Regions from separate parts of the Streptomyces sp. NPDC034049 genome, predicted to be linked through region 1. Evidence: riboswitches for the same ligand, from Rfam matches in the RefSeq annotation. Region 1 holds a riboswitch; each other region holds the start of a gene.
The links. Region 1 has a riboswitch for cyclic di-AMP ahead of ACZ52C_RS16695 (transglycosylase family protein). Riboswitches for the same ligand answer to the same signal wherever they lie in the genome.
Positions count from the first base shown of each region.

Region 1 (5,394 bases):
GCCAAGGGGAAGACCGGTATCCCCGGTGAGCGCAAGGCCGAGCTGATGACCCATCTGCTCAACATCGATCCGCCGGACCACACACGGCTGCGCCGACTCGTGTCGAAGGCGTTCACGCCCCGCAGGGTCGCCGAGTTCGCCCCCCGGGTCCAGGAGTTGACCGATCAGCTCATCGACCGCTTCGCGGAGACCGGCGAAGCCGATCTCATCCACGACTTCGCCTTCCCCCTGCCCATCTACGCGATCTGCGACCTCCTCGGCGTGCCCCGCGAGGACCAGGACAACTTCCGGGACTGGGCGGGCATGATGATCCGTCACGGCGGCGGCCCGAGGGGCGGCGTCGCGCGCTCGGTGAAGAAGATGCGCGGCTACCTCGCCGACCTCATCCACCGCAAGCGCGAAGGCCTCACCGAGCACCCCGCCCCCGGCGAGGACCTCATCTCCGGCCTCATCCGCGCCTCCGACCACGGCGAGCACCTCACCGAGAACGAGGCCGCGGCCATGGCCTTCATCCTGCTCTTCGCCGGCTTCGAGACCACCGTCAACCTCATCGGGAACGGCACCTACGCCCTGCTCACCCACCCCGACCAGCGCACCCGCCTCCAGACCTCCCTCACCGCCGGGGAGAGCGCGCTGCTCGAGACCGGCGTCGAGGAACTCCTGCGCTACGACGGCCCCGTCGAGCTGGCCACCTGGCGCTTCGCGACCCGCCCCCTCACCATCGGCGGGCAGGACATCGCCCAGGGCGACCCCGTCCTCGTCGTCCTCGCCGCCGCCGACCGCGACCCGGCCCGCTTCGAGGACCCCGACACCCTCGACCTCTCCCGCCGCGACAACCAGCACCTCGGCTACGGCCACGGCATCCACTATTGCCTCGGCGCCCCCCTCGCCCGCCTCGAAGGCCAGACCGCCCTGGCCACCCTCCTCACCCGCCTCCCCGACCTCCGACTGGCGGTGGAACCGGCCGATCTGAGATGGCGGGGAGGGCTCATCATGCGCGGATTGCGCACGCTTCCGGTGCAATTCACCCCGCAGGGGCGGTCCGAGGGCATTTCGTGACCCGGGTCATGAGCGGTACGTAGTAGTACCCGGGCAGCCCGTAGCACTACCGCATTCCGCGACGGAAAGTGACACTCCCTCAAGTCCGTGATCTTCACGTGATCTGCGCTGCATTAACTTGTGACAACTGATCGACTCCCGCTACGTTCACACGTCAGTGCGAAGGGGTCACCCCACACCCTTCGCACCGGCCACTGCTGTCGCGTGAAAGGCAACCGCATGCTCTCCGGGAACGGTCGACACCGTCGCCCCCGTCAGGCTCCCGCTCTCCTCGTCGCCGCCGGAGTGACCGGCTCGGCCATCGCGATCCCCCTGCTCGGCGCCACCGGCGCGAGCGCGGCCAGCGGAACCACCTGGGACCAGGTGGCGGAGTGCGAGAGCGGTGGCTCCTGGAGCGCGGACACCGGGAACGGACGCTACGGCGGCCTCCAGCTCACCCAGGCGAACTGGGAGAAGTACGGCGGCCTCGACTACGCGACAAGCGCCGACCAGGCCAGCCGCTCGCAGCAGATAGCCGTCGCCGAGAAGGTCCTCGCCGACCAGGGCGTAGGCGTCTGGGCCACCTGCGGCCTGCTCCACAACCTCGACGGCGACTCCGGTTCCGCCGACGTGGACACGGGCGTCGCGGACGACTCGACGAAGGCGGGCGGTTCCTCCGGAACGTCCGGTTCTCCTGATTCATCCGATAGGTCTGGCTCTTCGGACTCATCCGATTCCTCTGACTCTTCTGGTTCGTACGATTCCTCCACTTCCGCCGAAGAGGTCGACGGGTCCGACTCGGCCAAGTCCGCCGACTCGACCCCCGAGGCCGTCGAGGGGTCCACCAAGGCCAAGGCCGACGCCGACTCGGGCGATTCCACGGACTCCGAGGGTGCGAATGCGGACAAGTCGTCACAGAGTGACGACTCTTCGGCCGGGGGGAGCGAAGCCGGTACCGGTCGCCATCGTGGCGCCAGCGCCGACGAGGACACCGCCGACGCGGAGGCCGGCACGGACGCGGCCGACGGCTCCCGCACCGCCGACCCCGCCCCCTCGGGCCGTCACGCCTCCCGCGGCGGCGACGCGGCGCGGGAGGCCGTGGACGGCGCCTACACCGTCCGTGCGGGCGACAGTCTGACGCGGATCGCGAACTCGCTCGACCTGAACGGCGGGTGGCGCGAGCTGTACTCCGAGAACGAGAGCACCGTGGGAACCGACCCGGACCTCATCCTTCCCGGTCAGACCCTTGAAGTCGGTGCCGAAACGGGCGAAAAGTAGCGACAGTTCGCGTCACTTTTCGCCCCTGAATGCCCGTTTTGATCTAGGTGGGAGATGAATCACAGACCCCCTGATCGTCTTTGAAATCCGGGCAATCACGTGTTTACGGTCGTGACCGCTCGCCACAGCGGGCCCCTGCGGTCGGTACGCCGAATCCTGCCAACGGCCGCAAGGAACAGTCGTCGCGTCAAGCGCCGTAGGCAGGAGCGGGGGACCCAAGGTAAGTGCCGGGTCCGGTGGTTGCGGCCCTTCGGGGGCGTACGTCCGGAACCGGCTCGGGGTGAAGCCGCGCGACGTGAGCCGAGAGGCGAGCGGGCGCGGCCGGGCAACTCAACCGGCCCGAACCCGACAGCTCACCTCGCAGGCGTCGGTGAGGGGATCTCTCCATGCTGTTTTCCAGCAAGGGCAAGCACCGCCGTCCGTCCAAGGCCGCTCGTGCCATCGCCGTCGCCGGCGTCACCGGCGCCGCCGCCATCGCAGCCCCGCTGATGGCCGCCGGCAGCGCCTCGGCCGCCACCGCCTCCGAGTGGGACGCCGTCGCCCAGTGCGAGTCCGGCGGCAACTGGTCCATCAACACGGGCAACGGCTACTACGGCGGTCTGCAGTTCTCGGCCTCCACCTGGGCCGCCTACGGTGGTACGCAGTACGCCTCCACCGCGAACCAGGCGACCAAGGCCCAGCAGATCGCGATCGCCGAGAAGGTCCTCGCGGGCCAGGGCAAGGGTGCCTGGCCGGTCTGCGGCAAGGGCCTGTCCGGCGCCTCGTACGACGGCGCCGCCGCCTCCTCCTCGAACTCCGGCTCCTCGCAGCAGAGCACGCAGGAGAGCACCAAGAAGAGCACCGAGGACACCCGCGCCTCCCGCTCCTCCGAGCGCGCCACCGTCGAGACCCCGACCGGCAAGAAGGTCAAGAAGGGCGACGGCGAGTACAAGGTCGTCACCGGCGACACCCTCAGCGGCATCGCCGCGAAGAAGAACGTCAAGGGTGGCTGGGAGAAGCTCTTCGAGCTGAACAAGGACATCATCGACGACGCCGACTTCATCTACCCGGGCCAGCAGCTCCACCTGAGCTGACCCGCGACGAAGGCGACGGTCGCCACGCGTCTGCCGTCCCCCACGGCCGCCCCCACGGCCGGGCAGGCGGGGCGGGTTCGGCTGGGCCGAGAAATCGGGCCGCTTCCCAGCTGAACCACAGCCCGCTCACATCCGTGTCCTCCATGGTGAAGACCTCGTGAGGGCCGTCCCCCCGTCCCCCACGGGCTCCCCGCCCCGGTGCGCATTCCCCCGTACGCACCGGGGCGGGGCTTTTTCATGTCCGCTCCTTCTTTCTGTTCACTTTCTGGCCGACCCCCCTTTGTTCCGGACTGGAACAATGGGTACGGTCTGTCTGTCCACGGGACGGTCGGTCGGCTGCCGACGAGCCCGGGGCGGTTAGGCTCTAGTCGCAAGGCCCGCGGGCCCCGCACTTCCGCGTCACATCCCATGAAGGAGATGCTCGTGCCGTCCATCGACGTCGTCGTAGCCCGGGAAATCCTCGACTCGCGAGGCAACCCCACCGTCGAGGTCGAGGTCGGCCTCGACGACGGCAGCACCGGTCGTGCCGCCGTTCCGTCCGGCGCCTCCACCGGTGCCTTCGAAGCCATCGAGCTCCGTGACGGCGACCCCAACCGCTACCTCGGCAAGGGCGTCGAGAAGGCCGTCCTCGCCGTCATCGAGCAGATCGGCCCGGAGCTCGTCGGCTACGACGCCACCGAGCAGCGCCTGATCGACCAGGCGATGTTCGACCTGGACGCCACCGACAACAAGGGCTCCCTCGGCGCCAACGCCATCCTCGGCGTCTCCCTCGCCGTCGCCCACGCCGCCTCCGAGGCCAGCGACCTGCCGCTCTTCCGCTACCTCGGCGGCCCGAACGCGCACCTGCTGCCCGTCCCGATGATGAACATCCTGAACGGCGGCTCGCACGCCGACTCCAACGTGGACATCCAGGAGTTCATGATCGCCCCCATCGGCGCGGAGTCCTTCTCCGAGGCGCTGCGCTGGGGCGCCGAGGTCTACCACACCCTCAAGAAGGTGCTGAAGACCAAGGGCCTGTCCACCGGCCTCGGCGACGAGGGCGGCTTCGCCCCGAACCTGGAGTCCAACCGCGCCGCCCTCGACCTCATCATCGAGGCCATCAAGGAGGCCGGTTACACCCCCGGCGAGCAGATCGCCCTGGCGCTCGACGTCGCCGCCTCCGAGTTCTACAAGGACGGCGTGTACGTCTTCGAGGGCAAGGAGCGCTCCGCCGCCGAGATGACCGAGTACTACGCCGACCTCGTCGAGGCGTACCCGCTCGTCTCCATCGAGGACCCGCTGTTCGAGGACGACTGGGACGGCTGGAACACCATCACCGCGAAGCTGGGCGACAAGGTCCAGATCGTCGGCGACGACCTCTTCGTCACCAACCCCGAGCGCCTCGCCCGCGGCATCGAGGAGGGCTCCGCCAACGCCCTGCTCGTCAAGGTCAACCAGATCGGTTCGCTGACCGAGACCCTGGACGCCGTCGAGCTGGCCCAGCGCAACGGCTTCAAGTGCATGATGTCCCACCGCTCCGGCGAGACCGAGGACGTCACCATCGCCGACCTCGCCGTCGCCGTGAACTGCGGTCAGATCAAGACCGGCGCCCCGGCCCGCTCGGACCGCGTCGCCAAGTACAACCAGCTGCTGCGCATCGAGGAGATCCTCGACGACGCCGCGGTGTACGCCGGTCGCTCGGCCTTCCCCCGCTTCAAGGGCTGACCCGTACAGGGTTAAGGCTTAGCCAGTCGTACGTACGTCCCCGTACCGGTCCCGTACCGTGTGCGGGGACGTACGTGCGTTGCGCACAGGAGAAGACAGAAGCGGAAGGGGAAGCGGGACATGGCCGTGAAGGACCGGGACCGGGACCGTTTCTCCACCGCGACCCGGCTGAAGGTGCTCGGTGAGCAGACGGCCGCCCGGGTCTACCGCTCCCAGACCAAGCGCCAGGCCCGCCGCTCCCGGCTGACCGGCCGGGCCGCGCTGCTCGCCCTCGTCCTCTGCTCGCTGATCGTGGCGCTCG
Region 1 covers NZ_JBVISJ010000005.1:91,506-96,899, reverse strand. Annotated here, with positions in the region: gene ACZ52C_RS16705 (cytochrome P450 family protein) at 1-1,059, shown strand, start outside; gene ACZ52C_RS16700 (transglycosylase family protein) at 1,279-2,316, shown strand; cyclic di-AMP (ydaO/yuaA leader) riboswitch at 2,499-2,698, shown strand; gene ACZ52C_RS16695 (transglycosylase family protein) at 2,703-3,389, shown strand; gene eno (phosphopyruvate hydratase) at 3,813-5,093, shown strand; gene ACZ52C_RS16685 (FtsB family cell division protein) at 5,214-5,394, shown strand, end outside.

Region 2 (5,394 bases), on a different contig from region 1:
GACACGTCCGCACGGTTGCCGGAGGAGACGAACGTGGAGACGCCCGTGACCCCGGTGACCCCTCCCCCGCGCCGGTGCAGCCGGGAGAGCAGGGCGATCCCGATGGCGCCGGACTGGGCGAAGAGGCCGATGCGCCCGGAACGCGGGGTCTCGGGGGCGAGCGAGGCGTTGAGCCGTACGTCGGGGGCGGTGTTGATGATGCCGAAGGCGTTCGGCCCGATGATGCGCATGCCGTACGTGCGGGCCTGGCGCACCAGTTCGCGCTGACGCTCGCGCCCGCCCGGTCCGCTCTCGGCGTACCCGGCGGAGACGACCACGAGGCCCTGCACCCCGTGCTCACCGCACTCGGCGACGACCTCGGGGACGTGGGCGGCGGGGACGGCGACGACCGCGAGGTCGACGGGGCCCTCGATGTCGGTGACGGACCTGTGCGCGGGCACCCCGGCGAGTTCCTTCTCGTCCTCCCCCAGCGCCCTGTTCACCGCGTACAGCCGCCCGGTGAAGCCCGCGCCGCGGAGGTTGGCGAGCACGCTGCGGCCCACTCCGCCCGGTGCGCGCCCGACGCCGACGACCGCGACCGAGCCGGGCGCGAGCAGCCGCTGGACGGACCTGGCCTCGGCGCGCTGCTCCCGGGCGCGCTGGACGGCGAGGGAACGGTCGGTGGGTTCCAGGTCGAACTCCAGCCGGACGACGCCGTCCTCGAAGCTGCGCTGCTGCTGGTACCCGGCGTCGGTGAACACCTTGATCATCTTGCTGTTGGCGGGGAGCACCTCGGCGGCGAAGCGTCTGATGCCGCGCTCCCGGGCCACGGCGGCGATGTGTTCGAGCAGGGCGGAGGCGACCCCGCGGCCCTGGTGGGCGTCCTGCACGAGGAAGGCGACCTCGGCCTCGTCGGCGGGGGCGGACGCGGGCATGCCGTCGGCGCCGATGCGGTCGTAGCGTACGGTGGCGATGAACTCGCCGCCGACCGTGGCGGCGAGCCCCACCCGGTCCACGAAGTCGTGGTGCGTGAAGCGGTGGACGTCCTTGGCGGACAGGCGAGGGTACGGCGCGAAGAAGCGGTAGTACTTCGACTCGTCCGAGACCTGCTCGTAGAAGCTGACCAGACGCTCGGCGTCATCGACGGTGATGGGCCTGATGCGTGCGGTGCCGCCGTCGCGCAGCACCACGTCGGCCTCCCAGTGGGCGGGGTACTCGTGCCGGTCCGACGAGGTCTGCATGGGCCCCAGAGTACGGCTCGCGTCCGACAACGGCGCGGGGCAGTCTGGGGAGGCACAACTGAAGCACGACCCCAAGCTCGACAGCCGGTTCGCGGTCAGGCCGTGGGCCCGTTCCGGTGCGTCGCGCCATATGGAAAACTGGTCTAGACAACCGGTCTAGACCTCTCTGCACCACCCGAGACACCTGAAGGGCAGCATCACATGGCTGAGCGCCGCGTCAACGTCGGCTGGGCCGAGGGCCTTCACGCCCGACCCGCATCCATCTTCGTCCGGGCCACCACGGCCTCCGGTATCCCCGTGACGATCGCCAAGGCCGACGGGAACCCCGTCAACGCGGCCTCCATGCTCGCGGTCCTGGGCCTCGGCGCCCAGGGCGGCGAGGAGATCGTGCTCGCCTCCGACGCCGAGGGCGCGGACGCCGCGCTCGACCGTCTGGCGAAGCTCGTCGCCGAGGGGCTCGAAGAGCTCCCCGAGACGGTCTGAGAGCGAGCGGACCACCGAAGCGGAAAGGCCTGAAAAGCCGCCCCGCACACACATCGAAGGGCTCGTCCGATTTATCGGGCGGGCCCTTCGCATTCCATCATTTTTCCGTTCTGCGGGCAGCAGGAAAAATGCCCCTCGGAATTCTTCCCTCTTTGTATACGGCGCCCGTGTTAATGCCGCAGGCTCGGCATGTTTACGGGGTGTTGCGAAGTCCTCACACGTTCCGGGCGCTCCGCCCCGCCGGACCCGGCCGGAAATCGGAGCCGGTGCGCGGCGGTGGCCCGCTCGGTGTGCAGGGACGTGATCGCGCGGGCCCGGTCGCCGTCGCCGCGCGCGACCGCGTCCACGATGCCGCCGTGCTCCGCCCAGGACTCCCCGGGGTCGGCCGGCGCATCGACCACGTACATCCAGGCGATCTTGTGCCGGAGCTGGGCGAGTGTCGAGGTCAGGGCGGGGCTGCCGGAGGCCTGCGCGAGCGTTTCGTGGAACCAGCCGCCCAGCGAGCGCAGATCCTCGCTGTTGCCCCTCCTGGCCCGCTCCTGGCCCAACCTGACCAGTCCCCGCAACACCTTGAGGTGCGCCTCTGTGCGGCGCTGCGCGGCGCGGGCGGCCCCCAGGGGCTCCAGCAGCATGCGCATCTCCAGCAGGTCGGCGGCCTCCTGCTCGGTCGGCTCGGCGACGCACGCGCCCGCGTGCCGGCGGGTCACCACGAACCCCTCGGCCTCCAGCGTGCGCAGCGCCTCGCGCACGGGCACCCGGCTGACGCCGTACCGGCGGGCGAGCAGTTCCTCGGTGAGCCGGCTGCCGCGCTCGTAGACACCCGCGACGATGTCATCACGGATCGCCGTGCATACCGAGTGCGCCGGAATACGCATGACCGACCTCCGCCTTAATCCCCGTGAAACGTCGATGATTGACGTGTGTTCCAGCGACTCTATTGCAGGAAGACGGAATTTCCGACGGCGGACCGGAATCCAGGGATATTTTTTGGACAGGAGGTGCGTCACAAGTGGTGGGTCACCACAACAAGGAAAGCCCCGGCTCGGTGAGCCGGGGCCTCCTGGGAAGCGGGGGCGCGCGTCAGACGTTCACGCCGTGCGAGCGCAGGTACGCGGCGGGGTCGATGTCCGAGCCGTACTCGGCCGACGTCCGGGCCTCGAAGTGCAGATGGGGGCCGGTGACGTTGCCGGTGGCCCCGGAGAGGCCTATCTGCTGGCCGGGGGTGACCGTCTGACCGACGGAGACGCCGATGGACGACAGGTGGCCGTACTGGGTGTACGTGCCGTCGTTCATCTTGATGACGATGTTGTTGCCGTAGGCACCGCCCCAGCCCGCCTCGACGACGGTGCCGGAGCCGACCGCGTGGACGGCCGTGCCGGACGCGGCGTGGAAGTCGACACCGGTGTGGCTGCCGGAGGACCAGACGGCACCGCCGGCCTTGTAGCCGGTGGAGATGTAGGAGCCGCTGATGGGGGCGACGTAGGCGTTGAGGCGCTCGCGCTCGGCCGCGCGGGCGGCACGGGCCTTGATCTCCTCGCGCTCCTTGGCGGCGGCACGTTCCTGCTCGGCCTTCTCGGCGGCGGCCTTCCTGGCCTCCTCCTGCGCCTTCTTCTTGACGGCGGCGACCTCGGCGGCCTGCTGCTGGGCCACGGCCTGGGCGTCGACCTGGTCGGCGACCGTGTCGCCGAGGATGATGATCTGGTTCAGGCCGGTCTGCTCGACGGCGGGCTCCTCCGCAGCGAGCGCGGGGCCGGCGAGGGTGCCGAGGACACCGGTGGTGGTGAGAGCGGCAACGCCCACGTTCCTCGTGGTCGTGCGCTGCACACGGCCGGGACGGCGGTGCTTCCCGGGGGCGCGGGTGAACGCCATGAAGTGGCTGGTCCTTTCCTTCCTTCTCGCCTACCGGGTTAGCTGACGGGTTCGGAGCAGGAAGGTCTCCTACGGCTACCCCTCGTTTCGCGTCGCTCGCGAAGGGCACCCGATTCACCCCAGGGACTTCGGTGGGTCCCCGGCTCCCCTGGCTCACGCCATGGGGACTCGGCGATGACTGTCCGGTGCCGCGGCTGCGGCGAACTTCTGACGAACAGCCGGACCGACGCTAAGTGGGCCGTCTTCGAAATAACAAACGGATCACGGGATTTGTTAACTACGCCACAGGTCAGACACACAACCTCCGCCATCAATACGGACAAACAGGGGCCCTGGTGACTCTTCCGTCACCAGGGCCCCACTGACACGCGTCCGTCCGGCCGCCCCTACTCGGCCGGGACGACGGTGACTTCGCCGATTCCGAGGGCCCTGACCGGCTCCTCGATCTGCGCGGCGTCCCCGACGAGGACGGTCACCAGACGGTCCACCGGGAAGGCGCTCACGGCCGCCGCGGTGGCCTCCACGGTGCCGGTGGCGGCGAGTTGGCGGTACAGCGTCGACTGGTAGTCGTCCGGCAGGTACTGCTCGACCTGGTCGGCCAGCGTGCTCGCCACGGCCGCGGCCGTCTCGAACTTGAGGGGGGCGACCCCGACCAGGTTCTGCACGGCGACATCGCGCTCGGCGTCCGTCAGGCCCTCGGCGGCGAGGGTGCGCAGCACCGTCCACAGATCGTCCAGCGCGGGCCCGGTGTTGGGGGTGTCGACGGAGCCGCTGATGGCGAGCATCGCGATGCCCGAACCGTCGGGCGCGGCCCGCAGCACCTGGCCGAACGCCCGCACGCCGTAGGTGTAGCCCTTCTCCTCGCGCAGGACGCGGTCCAGGCGGGAGGTGAGGGTGCCGCCGAGGCAGTAGGTGCCGAGCACCTGGGCCGGCCACACCCGGTCGTGCCGGTCGGCGCCGACCCGGCCGATGAGCAACTGGGTCTGCACGGAACCGGGTCGGTCCACGATGATCACGCGCCCGGTGTCGTCGGCGCTCACCGACGGCACGGGTCGCCGCGCGGCCGGGGAGCCGGTCCAGGCGCCCAGGGTGTCGGCGAGCAGCGTGTCGAGGTCGACCCCGGTGAGGTCGCCGACGACCACGGCGGTGGCCGTCGCGGGGCGCACGTGCCGCTCGTAGAAGGCGCGAACGGCCGCGGAGTCGATGCCCTCGACGGTCTCCTCGCTGCCCTGGCGGGGCCGTGACATCCGGGAGGTGGCCGGGAACAGCTGCTTGGAGAGCTCCTTGGCGGCCCGGCGGCCGGGGTTGGCGGTCTCGTGCGGGATCTCGTCGAGCCGGTTGGCCACCAGCCGCTCGATCTCGCCGTCCTCGAACGCGGGGGCCCGCAGGGCGTCGGCGAGCAGGCCGAGGGCCTTCTCCAGCCGCGAGACGGGCACTTCGAGGGACAGGCGTACGCCCGGGTGGTCGGCGTGCGAGTCGAGGGTGGCGCCGCACCGCTCCAGCTCGGCGGCGAACTCCTCGGCCGTGTGCTTGTCGGTGCCCTCGGAGAAGGCCCTGGTCATGATGGTGGCGACGCCCTCGATGCCGGCGGGCTCGGCGTCCAGGGGCGCGTCGAGGAGCACCTCGACGGCGACGACCTGCTGGCCGGGGCGGTGGCAGCGCAGCACGGTCATGCCGTTGTCCAGGGTGCCGCGCTCGGGCGCCGGGAACGCCCAGGGCCTGGCCTCGCCGGCCTGGGGCTGCGGGTGGAAGTCCATGGTCGCGAGCTCGGTCACTTCGCCGACTCCTCGGTCTCGTCGGTGGTTCCGGCGGCCTCGGCCGC
Region 2 covers NZ_JBVISJ010000007.1:138,332-143,725, reverse strand. Annotated here, with positions in the region: gene ACZ52C_RS21595 (bifunctional acetate--CoA ligase family protein/GNAT family N-acetyltransferase) at 1-1,220, opposite strand, end outside; gene ACZ52C_RS21590 (HPr family phosphocarrier protein) at 1,422-1,703, shown strand; gene ACZ52C_RS21585 (GntR family transcriptional regulator) at 1,874-2,578, opposite strand; gene ACZ52C_RS21580 (M23 family metallopeptidase) at 2,784-3,572, opposite strand; cyclic di-AMP (ydaO/yuaA leader) riboswitch at 3,586-3,756, opposite strand; gene ACZ52C_RS21575 (M16 family metallopeptidase) at 3,959-5,347, opposite strand; gene ACZ52C_RS21570 (M16 family metallopeptidase) at 5,344-5,394, opposite strand, start outside.
Region 2: another riboswitch for cyclic di-AMP. It lies ahead of ACZ52C_RS21580 (M23 family metallopeptidase); the one in region 1 lies ahead of ACZ52C_RS16695 (transglycosylase family protein).

Region 3 (5,394 bases), on a different contig from region 1:
CGACGTACGGCCCCTCCAGCTTCCGCTTGAACCAGAGCGTGGCCCCGGCCGGTACGTCGACCTCCAGCACACCGCGCGAGGCGGTCACCGTGCCGCCGCGCTCCAACTCCACGGCCCACCGCCCCAGTCCGTGGCGGAAGTCGTCGGCGGCGATCAGCCTGCCGCGGCGCCGGGAGCTGTGGGCGGAGGCGGTGGCCGCCGGGGCGACGGCCGCGAGGGCGGCGCCGGCGGCGAGCGCTCCGAAAGCTCTGCGGGTGGTCATAGATGCTCCTTCTGTCCTTCACTCGATGGGTGGCGTTCCGGCATGTTCAACGGGACCGGACCGAGATCGCGGGCCTCGGCACGCGGCGGGTCTCGGTGCCGAGGTAGTAGTCCGTGTACGTCGACTGGAGGTAGCCCCGGACGGTCCATCCCAGCCGGTACGCGGGATTGTGGGCGAGCGTGTAGAGACGGGTTCCGGTCGGCTCGGTGGTGGTGTGGAGGCGGAGGGCGGTGTGGTCGGCGGTCTCGGCGAGGATCTCCTCGCGCCAGTCGCCGAGGATGTCGCCGTAGAAGGGGGTCGCGTTGCGCGCCCCGGAGACGACCCCGACCGGATCGAAGATCCTCGTACTGGTCTCGGTCGCCGGGTCCCAGTCGGAGACATGGGTGAAGTCCAGCAGCTCCGAGCCCTTGTCGCCGTCCCACCAGATACGGAAGTTGACGCTGGGCGTGGTCGCGGCGACCTTGCCGTCCCGGACGTTGCGGACGCCGGCACCGGGCGCCGTGACGTCGGCGGTGGACGTCCAGTACTCGTAGCCGCGATGGCCCGGGTCGATGTCGCCGGTGCTGCCCCGGCCGACGTCGATGTCGGTGTCGTTCTCCCAGTCGGCCGGGTGCTGCCCGGTCACCAGGCGCTCGCCGGTGTCGGCGTCGTAGTAGTACCAGGGGAAGTTCGGGACGACGCCGAGCTCCGCCTGCTGGATGGCGAATCCCTCCAGGCCGGGGCGGCCGGGGTCGAGGTCGGCGATGTGGAAGCGGTCACCGTGTCCGGCACCGTCGACGACGTACCGGAGGGTGCCGTCGCCGTTCACCACGTAGTTGCCGTCGGCGATCTCGTCCTTGCCGTCGAGGTCGACGTCGACGGTGCGGATCTGGTGGAAGCTGGTCGCGCCGCTGTCGGGGGGCACCACGTACTTCCAGCGGCGGGTCAGGACCGTGCCGTCGAAGTCCCAGGTCTGGAAGAGGACACGGAAGGCGCCGCGCCGGGCGCCGACCCGGGTGACGAGCTTGGTGACGAGGCTCGGGTGGACCCCGTCGAGGTAGGCGATGCCGAAGTGGCCGCCGGACGGGCCGTCGGCGGCGAAGTCGTCGGGCACGGGCTGCCGGTCGCGCTCGGTGCCGGTCGCGCCGTCGACGACGGAGACGAACTGCCGGGCGGGCGAGTCGGCGGTGACCCGCGTGCCGTCCGCGAAGGTCGCGCCGGCGGCCGTGTGCGCCAGCACCTCGGCCCGGCCGTCGCCGTCCAGGTCGAACACGGTCACGTTGTCGTCGTTGCGGTACCCGCCGATCGGCGTGGATCCGCTGATCGCGGCGGGCGCCGGGTCGTTGGCGCCGTTCCCGCCGACCTGGGTGTACGAGCCGGGGCCGAGGTCGACGCGCCACAGCCGCTCGCCGGTCAGCCTGTACGCCTCCAGCAGGTCGGGCCGGTCCCTGGTCTGCGAGAGCCTGCTCACCACCAGCTCGTACCGTCCGTCCCCGTCGAGGTCGCCGGGCCAGGCGTGCTGCACGGTGTAGCCCTCCGCCGCGGCGAGCGGGATCTCGGCGTACCCCTGACCGAGGACCAGCGCCGGACTCGGCTTTCCCTCCCGCCCGTCGACGACGGCCCGCACGCTGTACGCGCCCGTGCCGGGGCTGGTGTCGCGGTAGGTCGTCGAGCGGGTGATCGGCGCCCGGTTCAGCCGCTTGCGGCCCTTGTAGACGTTGAAGCCGATCGCGTCGCCGCGGCGGGCGTACTCCGTGCCGAGCAGCCGCCAGCTGAGGAAGGTCCCGCCGTCGGACGGTACGGCGACCAGGCCCCGGTCCAGGTTCTCCACGACCCGGCGAGGTCTCTCCGCGGCATGGCCGCCGGGTGTGGAGAAGAGACCGGCGAACAGGGCGGCCGCGGTCAGGAAGACGGTTCTTCGACGTCGGGCAGTACGCACCGACACTCCTTCACAGAGACAGAAAGCGCTTACGCGGATCACTGTCCCCGCCTCTCGCGGCACTGTCGAGGCTTCGCTCGGCCATGCCACACGACCGCAACACGGTGATCATGAAACGCCGAAGGCCGGTCCCTGATCACAGGGACCGGCCTTCGGCATGCGGGCGCCGGATGGAGGTGACGTCGGACGCCGGGCGAAGGTGTCGTCGGACGCCGGGTGGAGATGACGTCAGCCAGGGGGCGGGGTCGTCAGACGCCGACGCCCTTCGAGCGGAGGTAGGCCAGCGGGTCGATGTCCGAGCCGTAGTTCGGGGAGGTGCGGATCTCGAAGTGCAGGTGCGGTCCGGTGACGTTGCCGGTCGCGCCGGAGAGGCCGATCTGCTGCCCACCGCTGACCACCTGACCCGCGGAGACGGAGATCGAGGACAGGTGGGCGTACTGGGCGTAGTAGCCGTCGGCGAGTCTGATCACGACCTGGTTGCCGTACGCGCCGCCCCAGCCGGCGGAGACGACGGTGCCCGCCCCCACGGCCTTGAGGCTGGTCCCGGTCGGGGCCACGAAGTCGACGCCCGTGTGGTAGCCGCTGGACCACATGCTGCCGGCGGTCTTGTACGCGGTGCCGACGGTCGCGCCCGTGATGGGCCGGCTGAAGCCGGAGGCGTTGGACGACGAGGACTGGCCGCTCGCCGTGGAGGTCGACGCCTGGGTGTCCTTCGACTCCTGCTTCGCGGGAGCGGAGGGCTTCGGCGCCTTGGCGGGCTCGCTGGGCTTCGAGGACTGCGACAGCTGCGGCTTCGACGACGAGCGCGACGTCTCGCTCGACGCGGCCCGCTCACCGATCGACAGCTTCAGCCCCGGGTGGATCAGCGAGGGGTCGGAACCGACCGCCTCCCGGTTGTCCGAGTACAGCCGCTTCCAGCCACCCTCGACGTTCTGCTCGTCCGCGATCTTCGCGAGGTAGTCGCCGACCTTCACCGAATAGGTCTTGGGCGCCGCCTTCTTGGTGGTGCCCTTCTGCGCCTGCGCGGCCTTCTCGGCCTGCTCGATCCGTGCGCCCGCCTCGACCGCGGCCTTCTCGGCGGCGATCGTGGTCGGCTTCTCGGAAACACCCGAGGCAGCGGTGGACGGGGTCGCGGCGTGGGCGCCGGCGGCTCCGATCAGCGGCAGCGCGAGCGCCGCGCCACCGGTGCCGGCGGCGGCGATCGAGCGAGTGAAGCGCTGGGGCTTCGGACGGCGGTGCTTACCCTTCGCGGGCATGACGAATTCCTCTCCGGCGCCTGCGAGGTGAGCTGTCGGGTGCGGACTGGAGATGTCCGGCCGTGCTTGCGCACGGCTGTACCCCTAGCCGTTCCGGAGACCGGAACAGGCGGTGATTCCTGTGGGTCCCCCGCTCCTGCCGTGGATCTGGTCGGTACGCGGCTCCGGTCGGCGGCAGGATTGGGCGTCCGTCCGGATTGACGCCGAACGTAAGCGACTTGTGGCCACAGAGACAACCATGGGGACTTCCTGTGCGTCTTTTCCCCTGATCCTTACTTCAATTCACCATCACGCTCCGTAATAGACCGGTCCAGGGCGCATTCCAACCTCCCTGGAAATCCGCCCGAATTACGTGGACATGACGGCAACGGAACGTCACGAATATGACGCTGCTCACGCACCTACGGCCCAGTAGGCTTTATTCCAGGGTTTGTTGGATTAACGGCAGTATTTCGGACAGAAGGCTCAAGTGCGACGGAGTCGGACAACCGTCGCATCGAAGTCGCCGCGCAGCCCGGTCGGCAATCCGTGATGCGCCAGCACGGCACCCCGGTACTTTTCGCCCGTTTCGCGGCACTCGTACGTCCGTGTCGGGTCCAGCCCGCGCAGCCGCAGCGGGGCGAGCGGCTCGCCGTAGTGCTGCGCCTGGAGCCAGGCGAGGACGACGACATCGTCCCCGTGGACGTACTGCACGGCGCTCAGCCCGCCCGTCGGCGGCCGCAGCCGGTACAGGTCGCCGCGCTGCACGACCGGCCGGATCCTTTTGTACAGCTCGACCCACTCCCGGGCCTCGGCCAGCTCCTCCTCGCTCCACTCGGTGAGGTCGCCGCCCACGCCGAGCACACCCGCCATGGCGCTGACGAACCGGAACCGCAGCGAGCTGACCCGCCCGTTGAGCTGGTTGTTCGGGCTGTCGGTGACCCACGCGGCCATGGCCCGGGCCGGATGGACCTGGCTGAAGCCGTGCTGGATGGCGAGCCGGTCGAGCGGGTCGGTGTTGTCGGAGGTCCACACCTGGTCCGTCCGCGTCATGACCCCGAGGTCGATCCGGCCGCCGCCACCCGAGCACGACTCGAAGGCGACCCCCGGGTGCGCGGCCCGCAGCCGGTCCAGCAGGGCGTAGAAGGCGTGCACGTGCTCGACCCAGAGCTTCTGCGGATAGGGCTCCCCCGGCCAGCCCGCGTCGGTGAAGCAGCGGTTGAAATCCCACTTCACATAGTCGATCGGCGCGCTGGACAGAAGGGTGTCGAGCCGTTCCCACAGGTACTCCCGCACGTCCTCGCGCGCGAGATTGAGGACGAGCTGATTGCGCAGTTCTGTCCGCTTTCGGCCCGGTTGGAACTGTGCCCATTCTGGGTGCGCCCGGTACAGCTCGCTGTCCGGATTGACCATCTCCGGCTCGACCCAGATGCCGAACTGCATCCCGAGGGCGTGCACATGGTCGGCGAGCGGCCGCAGCCCCTTCGGGAAGCGGTCGGGATTGGGTGTCCAGTCGCCGAGGCCGGCCCGGTCGCTGGTCCGCGCCCCGAACCAGCCGTCGTCCACCACGAACAGCTCGACCCCCATGGCCGCAGCCCGCCGCGCGAGGGCTCCCTGCTGCTCCTCGGAGATGTCGAACTCGGTTGCCTCCCAGGAGTTGAAGAGCACCGGCCGGTCCTGGTCGGCGTCCGGGATGACGTACGCCCGCTGGTAGGCGTGCCAGGCGCGGCTCGCCCCGCCGAAGCCGCCGTCGCTCCAGAGGCCCGCGAAGACGGGCGTGGTGAAGGTCCCGCCCGTCTCCAGCCGCAGCAGTCCCGATTCGTCGTATCCGGCGCCGCCGGTGATCTGCACGCGCGCGTCCGGGAGTTGGGCCACCGCGATCCGCCAGGAACCCGACCAGCCGAGGGCGCAGCCGTAGACCTCGCCGCGCTCCTCGGTGGCGTCGGTGTCGAGGGCGACCCAGGGCAGGTGCTGGTGCC
Region 3 covers NZ_JBVISJ010000004.1:621,070-626,463, reverse strand. Annotated here, with positions in the region: gene ACZ52C_RS15990 (DUF6250 domain-containing protein) at 1-262, opposite strand, end outside; gene ACZ52C_RS15985 (rhamnogalacturonan lyase family protein) at 309-2,180, opposite strand; gene ACZ52C_RS15980 (M23 family metallopeptidase) at 2,429-3,436, opposite strand; cyclic di-AMP (ydaO/yuaA leader) riboswitch at 3,441-3,599, opposite strand; gene ACZ52C_RS15975 (alpha-galactosidase) at 3,902-5,394, opposite strand, start outside.
Region 3: another riboswitch for cyclic di-AMP. It lies ahead of ACZ52C_RS15980 (M23 family metallopeptidase); the one in region 1 lies ahead of ACZ52C_RS16695 (transglycosylase family protein).